DNA from 2 places in the Ferrovum sp. JA12 genome. Region 1 is predicted to be linked to the other one. Evidence: riboswitches for the same ligand, from Rfam matches in the RefSeq annotation. Region 1 holds a riboswitch; the other holds the start of a gene.
The links. A riboswitch is a leader RNA that binds a small molecule or an ion and turns the genes downstream of it on or off. The one in region 1 is predicted to bind cobalamin.

Region 1 (4,221 bases):
AAGTGCTAAATCAGTATTTCGATCAACTGGATTTAACAAATCCAAAGAGCCATGTATGTTGAAATATCCAATATACTTTTGAGCTGTTAATGTCATACCTTGGATTCTTACTTTTCCAATATTATAAGAAATAAAAGTAGACGGATCAGACTGTATCAGATTTGAAATATCATTCTGGTAAATGACGATTCCAAAGGCTTGATGATGATCATCATAATTTAATCCCCATTCAATATTCTTACTATATTCAGGGGATAAATTAGGATTACCACTATACGGATAGTAAAGCTGATCAAACGTCGGTTCACTAAATGCGCTGCCCACACCAAGATGGGTTTTATTGATTCGGATACTTGATAACCATAAGTAGCGCTTCCAGTTAATTTGGACCCATAACCGGAATAACCATCACTTCTGATACCCACATCCAACGTATGGAGACTTCTTTTTAAATGGTAAATGGTTGCCAATGAATCTACGCTTCTTGACAGGTTTTGATTACATATGGAGCATCCATCTGTGACAGTGCTATATGTTGCATTGAGGTATTCACTTCGATGTTCCGTAATGATCTGTAATTGATCCTGACCCAAAGCAAAACTATTTTGCCATCGATAGTCGTAAGTGGGCGTATAAGTTTGATCATTTGATAAAGAAGTTAAAAACTTTGCGTAATTTGAGGACAAAGCAATTTGAAAATTACTTAACCAATTATCGTTTATCTGATTGTTACTATAAATAGCCACATTAATCAACGTATTGATATTATTATCGAATTCTGAGGAATAAGTATTGGTATTGTAGTTATAAACCGCGCTTGGAAAGCCGTAGGTATTTTTTGAAGCAAGTAAGCGCATACCAATCTCCTGGCCTATACCAATCGTTTGTTCCAAATTACCATATGCACCCATTCTCTGATAGCCAGTCGCGCCTGTTGGATATGCTCCATCTATAGCTGGAGGATATAATCTTGAAAAGTTATTTCCGATAGTGTTATAACCTGATGAATTTTCCTGAGACACACCAAACGAGAATTTTGTGTTGTGTTCAGCATCTGTTGATCCACTTATTGATGCGCTGGACATACTGGTTCCATAACTGCCGTAGCCAGACATAGCACTCACCTTCGGTGCACCCTTACCTTCTTTCGTGAAGATTTGGACCACGCCTCCCACCGCATCAGAGCCGTAGTAGATGCTTTCAGGTCCGTAAACCACCTCAATATGATCAATCATTGACAATGGGATAGCATTCCAAATACCCCCACCAGTACTGGTTAGCTCTACCCGGACTCCATCCACAAGAAGCAAAGTGTGGTTACCGTTAGTTCCGCGGGTAAATACAGATGCAATATTACCTGAGTCGCCATAGGAGGCAATCTGAAATCCTGCTTGCTGTTGCAGTAATTCAGCCAAACTTTGTTGGCCAGCAGCACGAATTTGTTCATTACTGATAAACACATGATCTTGTATCACTTGAGAGCTAGGTGTGGGAATAAGATCTGCAGTGACTATCACTGGGTCTATTTGCAAAGGAGCACTGCTATTTTGATTATCTGCAAAAACAGGAAAAGTTGAAACCAATAAAACACATGCCAATACACTTCTTACCCTATCCGTAAGAGGTATAAAATAACCAGAATACATATTCAATCCCTAAAGTCTAAGGTCACACCCACGTAACCACTACCAATATAAAGAAGTAAGGGATATAAAGAGGAAAATGGAGATAAAGAGAGGGCGACAGCTGAGAGACTGTTTCACTCAGTACCAGCGAAGGTCCCCGTCCGCATTACTTGACTCAATCTATGGCCGATATCCGGGCTGGTGAACATAAGAACTTTACCTTCCCATGAATAATCACAGTGGTAATTAAGTCCGTAGTGAAAACAACTCACATTCACTTACCGTTGCGGGGGCAGCACACGTTTGATTAGTGTTTCCCGTTTAACTTGTCAATTAACAAGCACCATACAAAGTGATTAATTGTAACAAAAAATAAGAAAAATAAACAAATTATTATCTAACTCATCCTCAAAAAAGTCTCTACAATCGAAATACAGTTAACAAGGAATTACTTATCGTGGATATCAACACTGCACTAAATATTATTAAAAATAATCCAGATTATCGTGTGTTAACACGCTTAAAAATTGAAAATTTACATCAATTTGAGATAGCCCCAACAGGTGAGCCCTTAGGCCGATTAGCAGTCATTGATACAGAAACAACCGGTTTAAAAGTAGATGATGGGGACAGAATCATCGATTTATCTATAGCCACCTGCGAATACGGTAAGAATAGCGGACATTTATATCGTGTTATTAATAGATATGACAGTTTAGAGGATCCTGAATTCCCCATTCCACCAGAAGTAACTAAATTAACTGGCATTACAGATGAAATGGTCAAGAATAAAAGAATTGAGGAATCTAAAATTGATGAAGTGTTAGATGGAGTCAATTTAATTATTTGCCACAATGCCAGTTTTGATAGGGGTTTTTTAGAAGCACGATATCCGTTATTCACACAAATGCATTTTGGTTGTTCACTTAATGAAATTTCTTGGGACATTTGGGCCACTAAAAGTAGCAAGCTAGACTATCTTGGCTTTCGGTTTAATTTATTTCATGATGCTCACAGGGCAAAAGCAGATGTGGATATGCTGATGATGTTACTGAGTCAACCTACCCCCGATCAAAGTGCTACAGCCTTATCTATATTAATTGCTTCTGCCCGAAAAAAAATATGGCATATACAAGCAATCGATCTTCCATTTGATAACAAACATCTCGCCAAAGCTCGAGGTTATAAATGGTTTGAAGGGTCAGAGACTGTTAAAAAATCTTGGTATATTCAAGTTGAAGACTTGGACACAGAATTAGAGTTTTTAAAAGAAGTAGGTTGTAAACATCCCATGTTTACCCCCATCACTGCTAAAGAGAGATATAAACCACTCAAAGAGATCATGCAACGCTTAAATAGAAAGTGATGCGCTCAAAAACACTAATCATAATAACAATTTACTTATAAAGAAAAGGATGCAATCAGCACCCTTTTAAAATTTATTAAGCAATCTTATTATCTAGAAGAGTTAACCAGTTGTATTGAATCTTGTTGTCCGACTTTATGAAGAGATGCAGCATTCGCTTTGAAAGCGAACATATAAGTCGAAAAAATCGCTACTAAAATAACGAACAACGTAACTATATACTTCATAATTGGCTCCCTTAATAATAATTATAAATAAACAACTACTTAAGTTTGATTTTACACCAATATTTTTAGAAAGATAAAGTAAATAGTTGCATTTTGTTTCAAAGCGCAAAATCTCTTAGCTAGGCTTTTGATTGTTCATTACCAACAACTTTTATTTTTTTTTCAACAAACTAGCAACTCAATGGAGTTACCACTGAATCGCTAACTCTTTAATTACTAGTCCGGAGAAATAGTTAATTAATCAAAGCAGAATCAACTAAATCCTTAATCAAACGTCTGTAGTAAGGCCTTACTGGCCCAGGCACTTGGGTCATCACAACAACTGCTAAGTCTTTTTCTGGTTCAACCCAGAAAAAAGTCCCGGCTGCACCAGCCCACATATACTCTCCTTTACTACCCAATACTCCGGCCAGTCCATTTTCTTTTCGAACCATAAAACCCAAACCAAAGGTATAACCATCTATCCCCATGAGTAGTTGCCCTGGGCTGTAGGGTAAAGTAGTTCTATTACCAAGTTGGTCTGATGTCATTAATTTAATTGAAGCGGGCGATAAAATATGTTGGTGATTAACACTACCTAGATCAAGCATCATTGTCGCAAAATTTAAATAGTCATCAGCGGTAGTTACAGATCCTGCCCCTCCAGAATCGTTAGCAGGCTGTTCCGAAACGTCAATTAAATGGATAGGTTGATGTGTAAACGGGTCTATAGAGAGGGGTTCTGCTAAACGGGATAAATTATTTTCAGTAATATAAAATCCAGTATCCACCATATTTAATGGGGTAAAAATATTCTGTTTAAGATAATCACTCAATCTCTGGCCAGACACCTTCTCAACAATTCTTCCAAGCAAGTCTACAGACAAACTGTACTCCCAATTGGTACCTGGCTCCGTGCTAAGTGGAACTTTAGAAAAAGCCGTTATCTCTTGTTCTGGGGTTAAACTACGAACATCATAGGCCAAGTGTTCGTTAACCAATTCTTGTTGTTTATATGCCTCTT
Region 2 (4,221 bases), on a different contig from region 1:
CTCGCAACGGGTCGCAATGATAGTGAGATTGCCGCTGAGATTGGGGCCGATAGGGTGTTTTATCAGGACTTAAGTGATTTAATCAGAGATGTTAAGTCTCAGGCAAAAAATATTGAACGCTTTGATTGTTCGTGTTTTGATGGCTGTTATATTACCGATGATATTACTGCTGAATACTTGGCTAAGATTGAATTTGCACGCAAAGATGGCGAGACCCATGCCCAGCAAAAAGTTAACCAGCTAGATTTAAATCTAACTCACGCTGAGACCATTTAACAGACTATGACCCAACCCTATGATTTAGATACTTTAGCCATTCGTTCGGGCATTCATCGAACTGAGTTTAATGAGCATGCTGAAGCATTATTTTTAACCTCAAGTTATGTTTTTGATAACGCTCAGCAGGCGGCGGACCGTTTCCAGAATAAGGAACCTGGCTATATTTATTCACGCTTCACTAACCCCACGGTCAATGCTTTTCAAGAACGCTTGGCAGTCATGGAAGGGGGAGAGTACGCCATTGCCACAGCGAGCGGTATGGCGGCTATTTTAACCACCATGATGGGATTATTAAAAGCGGGAGACCACATTGTGGTCTCGCAAAGTATTTTTGGTGCGGCGGTGCAATTGTTCACTAACATTCTATCGCGCTTTGGAATTGAGTCGACCTTTGTTCCTCTGTCAGATATTGATGGGTGGAAGAGGGCCATTCAAAGTAACACTAAATTGTTTTATCTTGAAACGCCATCAAACCCTACCATGGAGCTCGTGGATATCCAAGCCTTAGCCGAGGTGAGTAAAAACGCTCAAGTTTATTTGGTGGTAGATAACTGTTTTTGTACGCCCATATTGCAGCAACCTTTGTCTCTGGGTGCTGATATTGTTATCCATTCGGCAACAAAATATATCGATGGACAAGGCCGCGTATTAGGCGGGGCTATTGTCGGTTCTAAGGCTCTCTTAAAAGAGGGGATTTATTCGTTTTTGCGCACGGCAGGCCCTAGTCTGAGCGCATTTAATGCATGGATTTTACTCAAGGGGTTAGAAACCTTAAAGCTTCGCGTTGAGGCCCAATCCCAAGCAGCTCTTTCTCTGGCGCAATGGTTGTCAGAGCATCCCAATGTGATACGCGTCCATCATCCAGGGCTCGTCTCTCACCCTCAGTTTGAACTCGCTCAACGCCAACAAACCCATGGTGGCGCAGTGGTGAGTTTTGAGGTGAAAGGGGGGCAAGAGAAAGCATGGCGGGTAATTGATTCTACCCAATTGATCTCCATAACCGGTAATCTTGGAGACACTAAAACCACCATCACTCATCCTGCTACCACCACCCATGGTCGTATCAGTGAAGAGTCAAGAGTTAAGGCGGGGATCACGGACGGGTTAATTCGAGTATCCGTGGGATTGGAGTCCTTAAATGATATTAAAACAGATCTCAGTCGAGGTTTGGATTAGCGCTATCCGTTCTATAGCACACAAGAAGCGAGATTCAATCCACCATTAATCTTACATCAATCAATTTACGGAAAATCCTGATATTTCATATTTCTGAAATAAAACACAATATATTGTGTTTTATCTTGACAATACCCCTCAATATTGTGTTTAATGACCTTACGGTTTGTAAGACTATCTCTTGCAATAAAAAGGGAATCAGGTGTAACACCTAAGCTGCCCCCGCAACTGTAATTGGTAACGCTAGGTTGTGTTATCTATCACTGAATAAGATGCGGTAAGCTAAACCAAGCATGTTAAACCAAGAGCCAGGAGACCTGCCGTGATATTTCTTAAACAACATGAATGAGGCGGGGTGTCCTCTGGTTGAATAAAGTTATGTTTATTTCTTTATTTGCGTACGCAAAACCAATGACACCACTGCCCTCTTAGGAAGGCTATATGGATTCAACTTTTTCTCAGGATAATACTCTTCAGCACGCAGCTCAACTTTATCAAGTAGTTAGACGCTCGGGAGAGGTGGTTAATTTTCAGACGGATAAAATCTCAGTGGCCGTTCACAAAGCGTTTATTGCCGTTCATGGCGAATCAGCTCAAGTGTCCAGTTCCGTCAGGGAGCAATGTAAACATTTAACAGCACAGGTTATCTCTACCCTGTTAAGACGTCAGCCTTTAGGTGGCACAGTTCACATCGAAACCATTCAAGATCAGGTTGAATTGGCGTTAATGAGATCAGGTGAGCATGATGTGGCAAGGGCCTATGTGCTCTATCGCGAAAAACGTGCACAAGAGAGAGCGAAAACCCAACATCCTCCTGCTATACCTATTCGAATTAAAGATGGTGAAAGCTTCACTAATCTTGATTTACATTGGCTTAATCAATTAGTGAGTGAGGCCTGCGTAGGGCTGCAAGATGTGAATCCTGAAGTGATCACACATCAAGCAGTGAGAGACTTATATGATGGCATTTCTTTTGTGGAACTTGAGAAAGCCTTGGTGATGGCGGCACGAAGCTTAATTGAACGCGAACCCCAATATAATTTTGTGACTGCGCGTTTACTTTTAAAACAAATTCAGCGAGAAATATTAGGGCAAACCCTCACTGCTGAAGAAGTTGTAGTGGCGACTCGCCAGTATTTTAGTCAATACATTAAAAAAGGGATTGAGGCAGGTTTATTGGATCATCAATTGGCTGAGTATGATCTGGAAAAACTGTCCCAGGTACTAGATCCACAAAGAGATTTACAGTTTGGTTATCTGGGTTTACAAACTTTATATGACCGTTATTTCTTACATATTAATGAAGAAAGAATTGAGTTACCACAAATCTTCTTTATGCGTGTGGCCATGGGTCTTGCGTTGCAAGAGATCAATAGAGAGGAAAAAGCTATTGAGTTTTATCTGCTATTGTCCTCCTTTGATTTTATGAGTTCCACACCAACGTTATTTAATAGTGGAACAAAACACTCACAATTGTCCTCCTGTTATCTCACCACCGTCGGGGATGATTTGAACAGTATTTTTGAGAACATTAAAGAAAACGCGTTACTGCAAAAGTATGCCGGAGGGTTGGGTAACGACTGGACACCGGTTCGTGCACTCTCCTCAAGAATTAAGGGGACTAATGGCAAAAGCCAAGGTGTGATTCCCTTTTTGAAGGTGGTGAATGACACGGCAGTGGCTGTGAATCAAGGCGGTAAAAGAAAAGGCGCTGTGTGCGGCTATCTTGAAACTTGGCATCTAGATATTGAGGAGTTTCTTGATTTACGTAAAAACACCGGTGATGATCGACGTCGCACCCACGATATGAATACTGCCAACTGGATTCCAGATCTGTTTATGAAACGAGTCGATAAGAATCAAGATTGGACACTGTTTTCGCCCTCTGATGTGCCAGATTTGCATGATAAATACGGTAAAGCATTTGAAGAGGCTTACTTGCGTTATGAGAGTAAAGCTGACCATGGTGAGATTACTTTATTTAAAAAAGTATCCGCTCTACAACTTTGGCGAAGAATTTTATCCATGTTGTTTGAAACTGGGCATCCTTGGATTACATTCAAAGATCCTTGCAATATTCGCTCTCCTCAGCAACATGTCGGGGTGGTGCACAGTTCTAATTTATGCACAGAAATTACCCTTAATACCTCTGACACTGAAACAGCGGTGTGTAATTTGGGTTCAGTGAATTTATTCAAGCATATTAAGGAAGTGAATGGCTCTTTTGTGATAGATGATGAAAAATTACGTCACACCATCAAAACGGCCATGCGTATGCTGGATAACGTGATTGACATTAATTTTTACGCGGTGGCTAAGGCACGTAACTCTAATGTCCGTCATCGCCCTGTTGGTTTAGGGATTATGGGTTTTCAGGATATGCTCCATGCAATGCGTATCCCCTATGCCTCAGAGCAAGCGGTTGAGTTAGCCGATGTGACGATGGAATACGTTTGTTATTACGCTTATCTAGCCTCCACCGAGCTTGCCCGTGAAAGAGGCGCCTATTCAAGCTTCAAAGGAAGCCTATGGGACCGTGGTATTTTGCCGCTGGATACTCTCGCCATGCTGGAGGAAGAGAGGGGAGGATATTTGGCGGTGGATCGAACCATACGTCTTGATTGGCAAGCATTACGTGAGAATATCAAGCAATATGGCATGCGCAACTCTAATTGCGTGGCCATTGCTCCCACTGCCACCATTTCCAATATTGTAGGCGTATCGGCAAGTATTGAACCGGATTATCAAAATCTCTATGTGAAATCT

Region 2: linked by a shared signal. The riboswitch ahead of FERRO_RS09420 (ribonucleoside-diphosphate reductase subunit alpha) and the one ahead of FERRO_RS04850 (TonB-dependent receptor) in region 1 are both predicted to bind cobalamin.

What each region holds. Positions count from the first base shown of each region.
Region 1 is NZ_LJWX01000001.1:942,442-946,662, reverse strand. It holds gene FERRO_RS09935 (TonB-dependent receptor domain-containing protein) at 1-324, opposite strand, end outside; gene FERRO_RS04850 (TonB-dependent receptor) at 219-1,646, opposite strand; cobalamin riboswitch at 1,793-1,988, opposite strand; gene FERRO_RS04845 (3'-5' exonuclease) at 2,083-2,991, shown strand; gene FERRO_RS04840 (serine hydrolase domain-containing protein) at 3,452-4,221, opposite strand, start outside.
Region 2 is NZ_LJWX01000002.1:933,919-938,139, reverse strand. It holds gene purF (amidophosphoribosyltransferase) at 1-276, shown strand, start outside; gene FERRO_RS09425 (O-succinylhomoserine sulfhydrylase) at 283-1,455, shown strand; cobalamin riboswitch at 1,601-1,794, shown strand; gene FERRO_RS09420 (ribonucleoside-diphosphate reductase subunit alpha) at 1,897-4,221, shown strand, end outside.